DNA from 3 places in the Brevibacillus parabrevis genome. Region 2 is predicted to be linked to each of the others. Evidence: predicted binding sites of a transcription regulator. Region 2 holds the regulator's gene; each other region holds the start of a gene.
The links. Region 2 encodes Rex, which represses fermentation and respiration genes when NADH is low (regulators of the CRP and FNR family bind a similar motif). Its sites were predicted from a motif close to TTGTGAAATATTTCACAA; they were not measured.
Positions count from the first base shown of each region.

Region 1: the regulator Rex is predicted to act here: its motif matches at 1,887-1,904, upstream of IRJ17_RS14035 (nitrate/nitrite transporter).
Region 3: the regulator Rex is predicted to act here: its motif matches at 2,226-2,243, upstream of IRJ17_RS23255 (DUF1641 domain-containing protein).

Region 1 covers NZ_CP064090.1:2,940,250-2,945,666, forward strand. The annotation lists gene hcp (hydroxylamine reductase) at 1-840, shown strand, start outside; gene IRJ17_RS14025 (hemerythrin domain-containing protein) at 999-1,505, shown strand; gene IRJ17_RS14030 (hypothetical protein) at 1,526-1,780, opposite strand; gene IRJ17_RS14035 (nitrate/nitrite transporter) at 2,026-3,555, shown strand; gene IRJ17_RS14040 (Crp/Fnr family transcriptional regulator) at 3,655-4,359, opposite strand; gene IRJ17_RS14045 (hypothetical protein) at 4,561-5,417, shown strand, end outside.
Region 2 covers NZ_CP064090.1:4,420,438-4,425,854, reverse strand. The annotation lists gene dinG (ATP-dependent DNA helicase DinG) at 1-1,529, shown strand, start outside; gene IRJ17_RS20060 (ComEC/Rec2 family competence protein) at 1,571-2,467, shown strand; gene IRJ17_RS20055 (redox-sensing transcriptional repressor Rex) at 2,483-3,106, shown strand; gene IRJ17_RS20050 (amidohydrolase) at 3,122-4,426, shown strand; gene IRJ17_RS20045 (hypothetical protein) at 4,804-5,417, shown strand, end outside.
Region 3 covers NZ_CP064090.1:5,045,225-5,050,641, reverse strand. The annotation lists gene IRJ17_RS23265 (PilZ domain-containing protein) at 1-559, shown strand, start outside; gene IRJ17_RS23260 (hypothetical protein) at 1,086-1,916, opposite strand; gene IRJ17_RS23255 (DUF1641 domain-containing protein) at 2,348-2,797, shown strand; gene IRJ17_RS23250 (NAD(P)/FAD-dependent oxidoreductase) at 2,837-4,015, shown strand; gene IRJ17_RS23245 (hypothetical protein) at 4,179-4,331, opposite strand; gene IRJ17_RS23240 (ACT domain-containing protein) at 4,519-4,962, shown strand; gene IRJ17_RS23235 (homoserine dehydrogenase) at 4,987-5,417, shown strand, end outside.

The sequences.
Region 1 (5,417 bases), 1.5 Mb from region 2:
GAGATGCTGCCAGCGCACGGTTATCCCGAACTGAAGAAGTACCCGCATCTGAAAGGCAATATCGGCAAAGCGTGGTTTGACCAACGGAGATTGTTTGAAGAGTTTCCGGGGGCGATCCTGGCGACGACCAACTGTGTGATGCCGATCAAAGGCACTTATGCGGACCGCTTCTTCTCCTACGATATTACGGGGCTTGAGGGCGTGACCAAAATTGAACACGACGATTTTACGCCACTCATCGAACGGGCGCTTGCCTTGCCAAAAGCCCATATCGAATCGGAGCAGACGCTGACGACCGGATTTCATCACGAGACGGTATTGGGAATCGCGCCGGAAATCATCGATGCCGTCAAGGCTGGGCAGATCAAACGCTTTTTCGTCATCGCCGGATGTGATGCGCCAGGCAAAGGCGGCGACTACTATCGGGAATTGGCTACTTCCTTGCCGCCAGAAACCGTCATCCTGACAACTTCCTGTGGCAAGTTCCGCTTCAACGATGTGGATTACGGCGTCGTTCCGGGCACCAATATTCCGCGCTACATCGATCTGGGGCAGTGCAACAATTCCGGTTCTACAGTCAAGATCGCGACAGCGCTGGCGGAAGCGTTTGGCTGCGGGGTCAATGAATTGCCTGTGAGCATCGTCCTCTCCTGGTTTGAGCAAAAGGCCGTCGCAATTTTGCTCGGATTGTTCAGCCTGGGCATTCAAGATATCCGAATTGGTCCCAAGCTGCCGGAGTTTATCCAGCCAGGCGTGCTCACCGTGCTTCAAGATTTGTTCCGGATCAAATTGATTGGCGATGCCCAAGAAGACATGAAAGAAATGCTCGGCGTGCATTAATGGCAGGAAAAGATGGCTGTCCCTTGTGGGGCGGTCATTTTTCTTTGTTTGCCGAAAAAAGGAGGGGGCGCAAGGGGGAAGGTGTGACGTACTTAACAGCGTCTCCCCCTCTTTTCCATTACAGTAGATTTGTGAAAAGAAAAGGGAGGGGAAGCATGATGCCGTTTGGATGTTCCATGGGAATGACTCCGGAAGAAAACGCTCTTTGTGCCGCTTTAACCCAACTGAAAACAGAACACGGTCCGCTCGTGGAAAAAATGGTGGAACTTCAGCGACTTGCCACACAGTTTGTGGCTGCCGACGCGATTCGCAAAGAAGAATTGCTAACGGAACTGCAAACGAACGCAAACGCCTTTATTGCCGAGCTTGAGCCTCACTCCGCGAAGGAAGAGGACGTATTGTTTACGATGATGGCCAAGTATGTCGGGAGGGAGGCGGGGCCTATTGCCGTGATGGAATACGAGCACGAACAGGCGAAACGCTTTCTGAACCGCTTTTTGGAGGATGGCTTCCCTGACTATTTGCAAAGCGCTGTCGAGGTTTTGCTCCAGCATTTTCAAAAAGAAGAGCAAGTGCTGTTTCCCATGGCCCAACAGCTGCTGAATGAAGAGGAAAAGCAGGAGCTTCTGGAAAAAATCGCGCCGCAACACCCAGAGCGCTTGTGAGCACAGCGAAGGCAAGCCCTCTAGTCAACCAGGCTGTGCTCGATGAATTGCTCTTCAAGCGCTTTCAGATCGTGCGCCCAAAACTTGATGACTTCCAGGGCAATCTGGTGTTGAAGCTCCGCCTTGCTTGTCAGCTGGAGAACCACCTTTTTCCGATAGTCGGAATGGATGCTGTAAAACGTACAGTCTGCCTGCTGTCCCTGGATCGACAGCTGCTTGTAATAGGGAAAGCCGCATAGAAAAAAGACATCTTGTATATCGGCAATTGTCATCATCTCATGTCACCTCGAACTCAGTCGTGCCCCAAGCATAGGTCAAGACGAGCTGAATTGACTGTGCGTACGATCACACGGTTCCAAACGATTTTGTGAATGAGCGCGATTGTGATTTTCCTCACAACGAAGCGTCGAGGATGAGGATAAGGTAAAAAGGGGGATGAGCATTGGGAGTTCGGCCTGACACAGAAACATCCTCGTCTGGCCGACTCCGTTTTTTTCCTAACGAAAAGGAGTGGTGATAGATGGTTCGCAAAATTCAGCTACCCTTGCAAACATTCAGCCTCGTTGCTGGATTCATGGTCTGGGTCATCTTGTCTTCTTTGATGCCGTTTATGAAAGAGGAATTGCAATTGTCAGCAGGACAAATCGCCTGGATTACGGCGATACCTGTCTTGCTAGGCTCCTTGTTGCGTATTCCGATTGGCTATTATACGAATCGCTTCGGGGCGAGACTGCTGTTTACCGTCAGCTTTCTTCTGCTGCTCGTGCCTGTGTACTACATAAGTGAAGCACGTTCGGCGGCGGATTTGATGATCGGAGGGTTTTTTCTGGGGATTGGCGGCGCGATCTTCTCGGTAGGCGTGACTTCCTTGCCCAAATATTATCCGAAGGAAAAGCACGGCTTCGTCAACGGCATTTACGGAGTAGGCAATGCCGGGACCGCGCTCTCCACGTTTTTCGCGCCCATCGTGGCGAAGCAGATTGGCTGGTCGGGCACTGTGAAGCTTTATCTGGGGTTGCTCGTGCTGTTTGCACTCCTTAACTTCGTCTGGGGCGACCGTAAAGAAACGCGGGTTAAGACTCCCGTGATGGAGCAGATCAAAGGGGTTTACCGAAATGAAAAGCTGTGGTTTCTCAGCCTGTTTTACTTTATTACGTTTGGCTCGTTCGTCGCTTTTACCGTCTATTTGCCAAACTTTCTCGTCAGCAGCTTCGGGTTGGATAAAATAGACGCGGGCATGCGGACAGCCGGATTCATTGCGCTGGCCACCATCGCCCGGCCGCTGGGAGGCTGGCTCGGAGATCGCTTCAATGCTTTGAAGGTGTTAATGGTGGTCTTTGCCGGACTGAGCTTGTTCGGGGTCGTTCTGTCGTTCTCGCCGTCGTTGCAGCTGTATTCGATCGGGTGCCTGGCGATTGCTGTCTGCGCGGGAATCGGGAACGGGACGATTTTCAAAATGGTTCCGTACTACTTTTCCAAGCAAGCCGGGATCGTCAACGGGATCGTTTCCGCGATGGGCGGGCTTGGCGGATTTTTCCCGCCATTGATTCTCTCGCTATTATTTAGCCTTACAGGTCACTACGCTATCGGGTTCATGGCCTTGTCCGAGGTAGCGTTAGCCAGTCTGATCCTCGTCTTCTGGATGTACTATCAGGAAAAAATGCAGTTGGCCAAAACGATCGTCGACAACACGGGAGAAGCCATCGTCATCACCGATACGAAAGGGATCATCCGCGATGTAAATCCCGCTTTTTCTGCGGTGACGGGCTACGAGCGTCATGAAGTGGTCGGCAAAAATCCGAAGCTGTTAAAATCCGGGATGCAGGAACCTGGCTTCTACCAGCAGATGTGGCAGCAGATTGCCGCCACAGGCTTTTGGCAGGGCGAAATCTGGAACAGGCGCAAGAGCGGCGAGGTTTATCGCCAATGGCTGACGATCAGCTCGATCCGGGATGAAGCGGGAGACGTCCAGTATTACGCAGGCATGTTTACCGAGTTGACACCACAACAGCTTCAACCAGGCAATCCGGCAGTTTCTGCGACCAGCTAGAAAAAAAGGCAGCCATGTTCGCGTGGCTGTCTTTTTTATACAAAAAAACGCTGCACGCGCTCTCCTGCTTGGAGGAGACAAACGGTGCAGCGTTCGTTGTTACATTTGGCAAATTTCCGGCGGGCAATCGTCACAACAGATTGCTTCTTTCAAATACTCCACATCTTTGATCAACAGGTATCCGTGCGGCATGATCTCGATGACATCCAGCTTTTTCAAATCGGCGAGCATCCGGTTGACGCTTTCGCGGGTGAGGCCGATGAATTGGGCAAGATCGCGATTGGTGAGAGAAAGCTTGATGAGAATGCCGTCCTCTCGTTCTTCTCCGTACGTATTGCTCATGCGGATCAGCGTGGAGTAAAAGGCTCCGATTTTGCCGTTCAACAGCAAGTCGCGGAACTTGGATTGGATTCTCCGGTTCATGATGGCCATCCAGCGCAAAAAGTCGACGCAAAACTCACCGTTTTCCAAGAGCAGCTTCTCCAGTGCGCTCCGCTGGATGACGTTGACCTCGCCCGGCTCGTGCATGGTCGCTGTAGACGTATAAGTAACGCCTGACTCAAAAAGCCCGACCATTCCGACCAGCTCGCCTGGCCCAAATACTTGCAAGGTCAATTCCTTGCCGTCGGCTGTCGCTTTGGTCAGCTTGATTTGTCCTGATTCCAGCAAGTACAACTTATCTGCAACTTCCCCATCGATAAACAGGACGGACTCTGTAGGGGACATTTTTTTCTTCGTGCCGATTTGTGCCAATTGATGAACAAAAGCAGGAGAAACCTGCTCAATAAACGTGAGACTTTTCATGAATCGTTGCACCTCTGCTTTCCTTGCCGCTCTGCTCTCGCATAACCTGCTGCCCCATTATAGCACGGAGATTTTGACAAAGGCGTGTCATCTTCTGGGCGATCGCATGCAGGTGTGAGGTATGTCACTTTGGAGCGCCAGCGGCCTTGTTACAATAAAGCCAACGATCGACAAAGCTTTGTACCAGAGGAGGTTGTTCGCATGGAGCGGGCATTTGCGTCCAAAGTGGCCAGAAGGGCTTTCTATACAGTCTGTGTGTTGTTTTTGGCTTCGTACCTAGGTTCTCGTTTTTTTACCCACATGGATTTTGCCTTGTACGGTTACATGGTGGGAACAGTCGTGTTCATCGGCGGGTTTCTTTATCGGTTCTCGGCTTGGGCTGACCGACCGCCAACGAACATTATCCTGAAAAAAGGGTTGCGGCTGTTGCTGCGCAAAAGCACACCGCAAACGGCAGTGGATCATCTGGCGACCTACCGCTTTATCTGGAATCGCGGCTGGTATCGCTGGACCCAGCACATCCTGCTTGGCTGGGGCTGCATTCTCTCGGCACTGGTGACATTTCCGCTCGTCTTCGGCTGGATGTACTTCACCATGGGGGATAACGGCACCTACACCGTCGTCGGGATGGGCATTGATCTTTTGCAAGTCAAAGCGGATGGCTGGATTGCCTTTTTGTTCTACAACGCGCTTAACATTACGGCGTTCATGGTGATCGCAGGAGTGTGCATGGCGCTGTACCGCCGCTTGAAAAACTGGCAGGCCCGTGCGGAGCAAAGTTTTCTGTACGATTTCTTGCCGCTCTATCTGCTTCTGTTCATCAGCATCACCGGCTTGCTTTTGACGGTGAGCAACCTGTTTCTCCACGGCTTCGGCCATCCGGTGATGAGCATGATCCATCAGTTTTCCGTCATCGTCACCTTGATTTATTTGCCCTTTGGCAAGCTGGCGCACATTCCGTTCCGGCCGATGAGCGTCTTCGCCCGCAATTATCGCGAGCATTATGCCGAGCAGGAAATGAAGCATTGCCAGGTGTGCGGAGAGCGGTTTGTGTCCGC
Region 2 (5,417 bases):
TCTTCATCAGCGACTTGCAGGCAGAGAACCGGATTCTCCCGCCGTACGAGGTCGCGATTCTCGACGAGGCACACCATCTGGAAGATGCCGCGACACAGCACTTGGGCAAGCAACTGACAACGACACAGGTGATGTTTTTGCTGGATCGCGCTTCTGTCGAGGAGGGGGGAGCGATTGCACGCTTTGCCGAGGAAATGCAAAGCTGGCAGCCGTCTGTCCAGGAAGAGCTGTCCGCGGTTCTTCTGGAGTGCAAGAAGCTGTCTGCGTCTTTGCGCGACAAGGCTCAGCAATGGACGCAGTTTCTGTACGCATGGGCTTCCGAGCGCGCCGAGGAGACGACAGATGCAGGCAGGGAGACGGTGCGGTATCGGGTAGCTTCTTTCACAGGAAAACAAGAAAAAATTCGCAAGGTGACGAAAAAGCTGATCGACGCCATGACAGACTTCGCCTCCAGACTGGAACAGATGCTGAAGCTGGTTCCCGTTCCCCAAGAGGAGAAGCCGCCCTTCCTCATCCGCAGCTTGCAGACGGATTTGTTCGGGCTGGTGAAGGAATGGCAAAATGTGATGGAGCTGTTGCATTTCTTTTTGCAAGAGCAAGATCCGAACTACGTCTACTGGATGGAGGTCGAGTCGCGCACGGCCCGCAAGCAGGTGCACTTGTCTGCGGCGTTGCTCGATGTCGCGGATTCGCTTGCCGAGCCGCTTTTTTCCCAGAAGCGCAGCCTGATCATGACTTCCGCTACGCTGACGGTCAGAAACAGCTTTTCTTACGTCATGAGCCGCTTTGGCCTCGACAAGCTGCCTGCCGAACGGGTACGCACGCTGTCGCTGCCATCGCCGTTCCATTACGAAGAGCAGGGGCTACTATTGATACCTTCCGATTTTCCGGCGCCGGGAAAAGAAAACGACCAGACGTATCTCGAAGCGATCATCCAAGGCTGTGTAGACGTGGTTGTGGCATCAAAAGGCAGGACGCTGATTTTGTTCACCTCGCATTCGATGTTGCGGCTGGTGTACCAAGCCATGAAAGAGCGTCTGGCCGGGGAATCGGAGCCGTACACGCTGTTTGGACACGGCATCGACAGCAACAACCGCAGCAAGCTGGTCAGTCTGTTTCGTTCGATGGAACGAAGCGTTTTGCTTGGCACGAGCAGCTTCTGGGAGGGCGTGGACATCCAAGGAGAGTGGCTGAGCAGTCTGGTTATCATCAAGCTGCCGTTCACGCCGCCCAACCACCCGGTTTACCAGGGACGCGCGGAAGCTTTGAAAGCAGACGGAAAAAACGCATTCATGTCGCTGGCGCTGCCGCAAGCCGTCATTTTGTTCAAGCAAGGAGTCGGACGGTTGATTCGTCACCATTTGGACCGGGGCGTTGTGGTCGTGTTCGATACGCGTGTGGTCGAATCCCGCTACGGCCGTTCCTTTTTGCAATCGCTCCCGCCGTTTCAGGTGGAGACAGGCTCCTGGCCGACGCTGCGCGAACGAATTGAACCGTTCTTACGTATGCAATCCCTGCCAGATTCATAAAATGAAGCAATAGTCTAGCAGGGATTTAGGTGATAAAATAAATGTTATGGAAAAAAAAGTGGGCCTGGCTGCTTCTCGTCGCATGTGTGGCATTGCTATGTTCATGCTCCATCGATACCCATTTGCAGGAAGCCGTTAAGGTGGACGACCCGTTTGCAACCGAGAACGAAGCGGAGTTTACGGGTCTTGTCATCACTTACTGGGCGCTTCCTCATGGAGAAAGCACGCTGGTGCGGATGCCGAGCGGGAAAACCATGCTGATTGATACGGGCAGCGCGGAAGATTGGCCAGCTTTGGCTGCGCATCTTTCCGCTGCGAAGTTGACGCGCCTGGACTATCTGGTCTTGACGAACGATCAGCCTGAACATGCAGGAGGATTCCCTTTTTTACACCAGCAAATCATCATTGATTCCGTCATTGTGCCCAAGCTGATTGCGCCTTCGATTCGCCAGTTCGTTCCGTACGACAAGATCGCGAAGCAAAGAGAACTCGAGGAGAACCAGGAACTGATTCTCGATACCGACATCACGATGGATGTATTGCTGCCCAGCGAGCCGCTGTTTTTATCGCCGCAAAACAATTCGCTCGTTTTTGCGCTGACGCATGATCAGTTGCGCTTTTTGTTTGTGAGCGGCATCAACGAACAGGCCGAGGAGCGCTTGCTCGCCCGCCATCCCGAGCAGTTGAAGTCGGCTGTGCTGAAAGTGGGAGACCAGGGCAGCAATCAAGGAACTTCGCAGCCTTTTCTCTCTCGGGTTGATCCTCAGGTCGCCATCATCCAGAGCAATACAGAGCGCGACATGCAAAAAGAGGGCAAGACCGAGGTGCTGGAGCGGTTGGGCGAGTCGTGGGCGGAGACGTATATGACGGGCCGGGACGGATCGATCACGATCTTGTCCAACGGGAAAGATTACAGGGTATTCAAGCAAAAGAAATAGGGGGGAAGACCGAGCGTGGCTAAACACGAAAAGATTTCGGAAGCGGTCGTCCGCCGCCTGCCGATTTATCTGCGTTACCTCAGCTATTTGCAGCAAAACGAGGTAACTACTGTTTCCTCCCAGCAAATGGGCAAAAACTTGGATGTGAATCCGGCCCAAATCCGAAAAGACCTGGCAACATTCGGCGATTTCGGGAAAAAAGGAATTGGCTATGACGTCAATTACTTGGTGGAAAAAATTCGCCAGATTTTGAAGCTGACGGATGAGATACGCGTCGCGCTCGTTGGAGCAGGCCATTTGGGCCATGCGATCAGCAACTACAACGCTTATTTGAAAGATAACATGCGGATTGCGGCCATTTTTGACAACGATCCCGGCAAGCTGGGAAAAGAAGTGGCGGGCATCCCGATTCAGCCATTGAATGAGCTGGCGGACACGATTGCGCAAAGACAAATCAAGCTGGCGATTATCACCGTGCCCGCACCGGCTGCGCAATCCGTATGTGATCAGTTGACTCAAGCGGGTATCAAGGGAATCCTCAATTTTGCTCCTACGACAATTCGCGCGAAAAAGGATGTGCGCATCCACTATGCGGATGTGACTTCCAATTTGCAGAGCCTGGCCTACTACTTAACGTAAGAATGGAGTGTAGTCATGAAAAAGACCATCCTCATCCACGCAACAGTGATTACGGTAAATGAACAAAACGAGGTTATCCACGATGGAGCTGTCGCGTTCGAAGGCGACAAAATCACATATGTAGGCCCTACCCCTGAAGACCTTTCCGATGCAGGCTACGATGAAGTCATCGACCAAAAAGGCGACTTCATCCTGCCTGGTTTGATCAATACACACGGACACGCGGGCATGTCGCTTTTGCGTGGCTATGCGGACGATTTGCCGTTGCAACAATGGCTGGAAGAGAAAATGTGGCCGCTGGAAGCGCAATTTACCGCTGATTCTGTCAAATGGGGAACCCAACTGTCCCTGATTGAAATGATCCGTACCGGAACCACGACATTCGTCGATATGTACGATCATATGGACGAAGTAGCCAAGGCAGTCGATGCATCCGGCATGCGTGCCCGCCTGTGCCGCGGCATGATCGGTCTGTGCTCCGAGGAAGAAAGACAGACCAAGCTGCGCGATGCGACCGCTTTTGCCAAAGAATGGCACAACCAGGCGGATGGCCGTATCACCGTAATGATGGCACCGCATGCACCGTATACGTGCTCGCCTGAGTTTATCAGCCAAATTATTGAAAAAGCGGACGAGCTGTCTTTGCCGCTGCATATCCACATGTCTGAAACGGCATGGGAAGTGGGGCAAAACGAGAAAGATTACGGTTTGCGTCCAGTCGCTCACCTGGAAAAGCTGGGCATGTTTAACCGCCCTACGCTGGTTGCCCACGCCGTGCATTTGACGGATGAAGAGATTGACATTTTGGCAAAATATCAAGTGAAAGTTTCCCATAACGTCGTCAGCAACCTGAAGCTGGCAAGCGGGGTAGCACCTGTACCGAAAATGCTGGCAAAAGGCGTGAGCGTTTCGCTCGGAACAGACAGCTCGGCGAGCAACAACAACCTCAACCTGTTTGAAGAATTGAAGCTCGCAGCGATTTTGCACAAAGGCGTGAACAACGACCCAGTAGCCGTTCCGGCTGAAGAGGCGCTGCGCATGGCTACTCGCTACGGGGCAGACGGTGTGTTCCAGGCTGATACGCTCGGCAGCATTGAAGTAGGCAAAAAGGCTGACCTGATCGTTCTCGACAGCCACCAGGCGCATTTCCATCCTGCCCATGAGCCGATTTCCCATGTCGTGTATGCGGCAAACGGCCGTGATGTCAAAGACACAATCGTTGCGGGCAAGTTCCTGATGCGCAACCACAAGCTGCTCACCATCGACGAAGAGCGTGCCATCTACGAAGCCAATCGCGTATTCGCTGCGCTGAAACGGTAAAAGGCTCCTGTCTGGTGTGGGACAGGAGTAAGGGAGTGTAGGTGTAGGTAGGGGAATTTGGGTATTACATCGTGCCGTGCTCATTTTCGCCACAGCTCTGTCAGGGGATGATGGCGAAAATGCAGTGTGGGTGTGTGCGACAGTTGACGCAAGGGAGAAGACAGTCCAGCCCAGGAGACGCGGTATTCTTGTAGCAAAAACCCAAGTATGTCAGGAGATGCGTTTTGTTGCGGCGACTTCACGCGCTCACCTCCTTGCGGGTGTATAAGTAGTATGACCGCTTGGCCCCGAGCTATGATTAGCAAGTTTTCCGTGCCGTTCTAAAACCTTCCCGTATAGCATAGGCTATGACAAAAATGGGACAGGGGGAACGCCAGATGTACGTCCGGCCCAAACAGCTATGGTGGCTGATCCCGATCTTTCTCGGCCTGTTTGGCCTCGGGATGGCGCTCGGCTCTTTTGGTTTGTGGAACCGTTCAGCTGCCGATGCCGGGAATGAACAGGGCTTGATTGGCAAACGAGAGGCGTATGCCGTGCCGCAACTTTTGGAACAGCTGACTCGGTCAGAGGAGCGCTCGTTTCTCGTTTACATGCAGGACCAAGCGCTGAATGGCCGCTATCGGCATGAGACATTCAGCCTGGACGGAGAAATCGGCGGGCACAAGCTGGCCATCAGCCGTAACCAGGAGCAGCCGGTTACCGTAACAATAGACGGACAAGTTCAGGATCATGCAGCACTCCCTTACGCCCTGTTTACGCCGTATGAACACGCTGTCCTGTTGCAAAGCGTGCTGTCATCGGTCGAGCCGCAGACGATCGCCGATACTTCGGGAAGCGACTGGAGCGGTTATCGTCTCACGGTGCCGCCGGAAAAAGTGACATCCTTGTTGGCGATGTGGCTCGGGCCGTCCTTTCCGATCGCTGATATTACCCCTGAGCTTGCCAAAGGGATCAACATCGAATATCAGCTCTGGTATGAGCCTGACACAGG
Region 3 (5,417 bases), 620 kb from region 2:
AGTAATGGTTGAGCATGTCAAAAGTAGTTATCTCGTCGTTTCTCTTGAGATGAAGGCCGATGCAAAGGCCGAACTGCTCGGATCAACGGTGCGTGTTCGGTGGGAATCGGATGCGGCGATTAACACGATTGATCTGGAAGTGATTTCGGAAGAAACGATATGGCCTATCAAGCTGTTGGCGATGGTTCCGGTCAGCGTCGGCGTCGAGATTGCCACAAGCCGCAAGCAGGAACCCATTCCGCCCGGGATTGACATTCGCGTCCCGTACAAGGTGATGGGCGCAAGACCGATCGAGGAAAAAGGGGAGGCTGTGCTGCTGAAATTTTCCCCTACACGACTGATACTCGCAACAGAAGGTTATGTGGCAAAAGGGGAGTTTCTCCACCTTTCTTTCACGGTTCCTTCGACTGGGCAAGAAATCGTCATGATGGCAAAAATCGTGGAAAAGACCTTCGAAGACAAGCAGACAGTAATCGAGTTAATTTTTACGGATATCAATGAAAAACATCACCAAGTCATCAAAGATTACTATAAAAAGCTCTCAAAAACGATTTCCTAAGATGTGGAATCCTTGGAAAGAGTAATAAATAATTGAATAAAGCAGTTCAAGGTTTGAGCACGGGAGTAAACCGTTCTCAAACCTTTTAATTTTTAGGAGAAGGCGGGAAATTCTAGCGATTACTGGGGGATATGGCAGCTGAATTTGATGCTGAAAGTATTGTGGTTACTCCAACATAACATCATGGTGTGTTGACATAAGAAGGAAGTGAGCAAAAATAACATCAAAGATGATCGGGTTACAAAATGCGGTAATTAAATCTTTGCCTTCCTTTGTAATCTTTCTAGATATTTTTGTCATCACTTTAGCGAGAAATCATTATCCATCCTTAAAGCAGTAAATATGATTTGTAATATTCACATCATAAAAACTGCATGTCAATTATCGGAACTCAAATAATTGAACATGCAGTCTTAATGAAGGAATACACTTGCCTAAATTGGAGTTGAACAAATATCGATACTTTAAAAAATTCAGTTGTTTTCAATTGAAAATTCTTCTAAAGATTTTATGTTTGGCTCAGGTATCACTTTTCCTTTTTTGTTTCTTTATCTTGGAAAGCCCAATCATTATCTTCTTTAACGAAGACAAATTTATGATTGTCTCCATTTGATTGAGATTTGAAAAGTACGATAATGATTTTCGATTCCTCACCTATAAATAAGCCGGGATAAATGTCCCCATTCTCAATTTCGTTTCCTTCAAAAATGGTCTTATAAATTTTAGAACGTAATGACTGGAGCTCTTTATTACTAAAGCCATCAATTTTCTCAACTTCTCCGAGGTCGTAATATTTCAAATTCTCACTTTCTAAGTTAAATGTTTCAAGTGCATCATCAAATGCAATCTTTATCTTTTCGTTAATTGAGTTATCTACGTATTGCATCCATTTATTTCTATCATTATCGGTAATCATAAGTTTTTCCGACCCAAGTTTAGCTTTGGACTTGTTAGCCGTAAAGGAGACATACTCTTCAGTACTATCCTTTTTGGTATCAATAGTAGGACCGTTATCTTGGTAGATCTCAGCATATGTATCTACACGCCATTTACCGGATTTTTTTTGTGTATTTTTTAAAGTGACAGAAGGCATTCCATTAGATGTATCATAATCATCATCACTTGCAACAACACTTCCATTATACTTTAAAGTACCCTTAACATAGACACCAGTGCCTGACTTAGGGGATCCATCAGTAAATGCTCGGGCATCACCTCTAACAACATAAGAAGTGCTATTAGGGGTATAACTCATAGAGGCGCTAGCAGTAAGGTTTTTCCATGCTGCTGATGCTGATAAGGCACTCGCAAAAATGCAAGTAACTACAAATAAAGAGATAGTTATTTTCTTTTTCATACTTTAAATTCCTCCACATGAAATATTTTACATTTACAACTACAAATTACTATTGTGACTAAAATTTTTCAAGTGAAAAAAATGTGAATATTATTTTTACCTTACTTTATAATTTGTTAAATTCAAGTTGCCCCCTTTTAGATCTCAAAGTTTTTTCCTTTGCTGTTCCCGCGAAGAAGGTATATAGTAGAGTACATAGAGTTCTAAATCGAGCCTGTTCACCTGATGGATTTGTTCTGTGCTTTTTCCTGAATATCACTTTGTGAAATCATGCACTTTTGATTATTCCACGTAGCTGTATCATTCGCTTTGTGAAAAATATTACAAGCACACGTGCTTTTCGGTATTTTGGGAGAATAGCGGCCGTAACTCGTATGAACAGGCATCGAGAATGAAGGCCTCTATTCCAAAGCAAAGGAGGACGTTTTTCCATGTCTCAAACAACCACGCAACAAGCTCAAGCAGAAGTAGCAAGCACAGCTACTCTGGCACCTGAGCAACAAATGGATGTACTCGATCAGTTGATGAAACCAGAAATTCAAGAATCCCTGAATGTATTGGTGGCAAACTTGCCAAAACTGGCCGAGATGACAACTATCCTCACCAAAACGTACGACCTGGTAAACACCGTAGCTAACGATCATGTACTCATCGACGACATCAAGGGCGGTATGGAAGAGTTCGTCAAACCGATTTCCGACAAGGCAAAAGGCATCGCGCAAGCGGCTATTGAAGCAAACGACCGCGCGCACACTGAGGAAACGACCGTTGGCTTGTTTGGCATGCTCAAAATGCTGAAAGATCCGCAAGTGCAAAAAACATTGCGTTTTGCACAAGCATTCCTCGAAGTTTTGGCTGAGCGCCAACAACAAAAACGCTAATTACGATAACCTACGAGAGACAAGGACGGAGGATTAGGCATGGCGAAGCATATTCTCATTCTGGGCGGCGGCTACGGCGGTTTGCTGTCCGCTTTGACTGCACGCAAATACATGACGGCGGAAGAGGCGACGATCACGGTTGTGAACCGTTTCCCTACGCACCAAATCATCACGGAGCTGCACCGTTTGGCAGTAGGCAACCTGTCTGAACAAAACGTGGCACTGCCATTGGAAAGACTGCTGCGTGGAAAAGACATCAACCTGGTGATCGACACTGTTGAAAAAATCGGTCTGGAATCGCAACGCGTCACTTTGACGAGCGGCGAGAGCATCAAATACGATGCACTCGTAGTTGCTCTGGGCAGCGAAACCGCATTCTTCGGTATCCCTGGCTTGCAAGAGTACAGCTTTACGCTGAAATCCGTAGAGGAAGCAAACCGTCTGCGCGCGCACCTCGAAGAGCGCGTAGTGGAATACAGCAAGAGCAAAAACAAAGCCGATGCGACTTTCGTGGTTGGCGGCGGCGGTCTGACCGGCATCGAGCTGGTTGGCGAATTTGCTGACATGCTGCCTGATCTTTGCCGCAAGTACGGCGTAGATTTTGCAGACCTGTCCATCTATTGCGTAGAGGCAGGACCATCGATCCTCGCGGGCTTTGCTCCTGACCTGGTAGAGCGTGCAAAAACTAGCCTGGAAAAACGTGGCGTTCAGTTCCTGACTGGCGTTCCTGTAACCGAAATGAAAGAAACAACCGTTTGCCTGAAAGACGGCAACACCATCGAAACCAAAACAATGGTTTGGACTGGTGGCGTTCAAGGAAATCGCGTAGTGGCTGAGTGCGGCATCGAAGTAAACCGCGGTCGCGCAACTGTGACTGAGTTCCTGCAGTCCACTTCTCATCCGGAAGTATTCCTCGCGGGAGACAGTGCAGTGGTTATGGGGCCAGAAGGCCGTCCATACCCGCCAACTGCTCAATTGGCATGGCAAATGGGTGAAGTGGTTGGCTACAACTTGTTCGCTCACTTCAACGGCTCCAAAATGGACACGTTCAAGCCAGTCTTTTCCGGTACTCTCGGAAGCTTGGGCCGCAAAGATGCCATCGGAACCATCGGTGCAAGCCAGTTGAAGCTGAAAGGCTTGCCAGCTACGCTGATGAAGGAAGCGAGCAACGTGCGCTACCTGACTCACATCAACGGCTTGTCTTCGCTCGCGTACTAAACCAAAAACAACCATACGAACAAGCGTCAAACCCCGGGATACACAAATCCCGGGGTTTTTTTCTTTACAAAACAGCTCGCTCGCTTTTAGCAAGGGAAATGCGCCTGCTTGCGCCTGACCATACGCCTGTGGCCGTTTGCTGAAAAAGCTTGGCCGTTGACGGCTATTTATTGCCGCTCGGGTCCTCGATGATGTTAGGCGATTGCGCCATTTTTTTGCCCCGAAGATCAGAACCGAACTGCTCCAGGCTGCTCGGTTTTCCAGCCGGATGATTGTTGCGGCGCTCCGATTTGTCTGACTTTCCGCGTCCTGCCATTCGTGCTTCACCTCCTCTTTTTCTTGCCGCTTTTAGTGTGTACGAAGATCGACATAGCCATGTAACCCAGGTGAACCGAATATGGTTCCATGAAAAAAGTTGGCGATGAAGGATTGTCACAGCGAGTACTATCCGTTATAATGTCCTCTATGAAGAAACAACTGTTTTTCTCAGGAGGACACAACGCGTGAAACGGGAAGAGAAGTTCTACTTGATACGATCTGACATCTTACCAGAATCAATCGTCAAGACGATCGAAGCGAAAAAGATGCTGGAATCCGGCGAAGTGGACACCGTGAATGAGGCAGTAGATCGAGTGGGACTGAGCCGGAGTGCATTTTACAAATACAAGGACGGGATATTTCCCTTCAATGCCATGATGAGCGAAAAGATCATGACGATCACGTTTTCGCTGGAGCACATGTCCGGTTATTTGTCGAAGGTGCTCACGTATGTTGCAGAACAAGGCGGGAACGTCCTGACGATCAATCAGACGATTCCGCTGCAAGGGATTGCCAATATTTCCATGTCTGTCGATATGGCCAATCTGCGCGTATCCAGCACGGAATTTCTGGAAAGCTTGCAAGAAATCCCCGGCGTTCGCAAAGCGATGATCGTCGGTAGAGGGTAAAAGAAGGGTAGGAGGAGAGAAACAATGGAGAAGCAAAGCATCAAGCTGGGGTTAATGGGGTTTGGAACAGTCGGGACTGGGGTTGTCCGCATCATTTCTGCTCATCAGGACGATTTGCAAAAGCAGACCGGACTGGGGATTGAGATCACGAAGATTCTCGTGCAGGATGCCGAGAAGTCGCGCAATATCGCAGCCATGGAAAATTTGCTGACGACAGAGCCTGCCGAGCTTCTGGATGATCCGGACATCGAGGTAATCGTCGAGGTGATTGGCGGCATCCACCCGGCCAAAGAATACATCCTCCAGGCGCTGGAGCGCGGCAAGCACGTAGTCACTGCCAACAAAGATTTGATGGCCTTGCATGGGGCTGAAATCTTGAACAAGGCGCAAGAAAAAGGCTGTGACGTGTTTTATGAAGCGAGCGTAGCGGGCGGGATTCCGATTTTGCGCGCTTT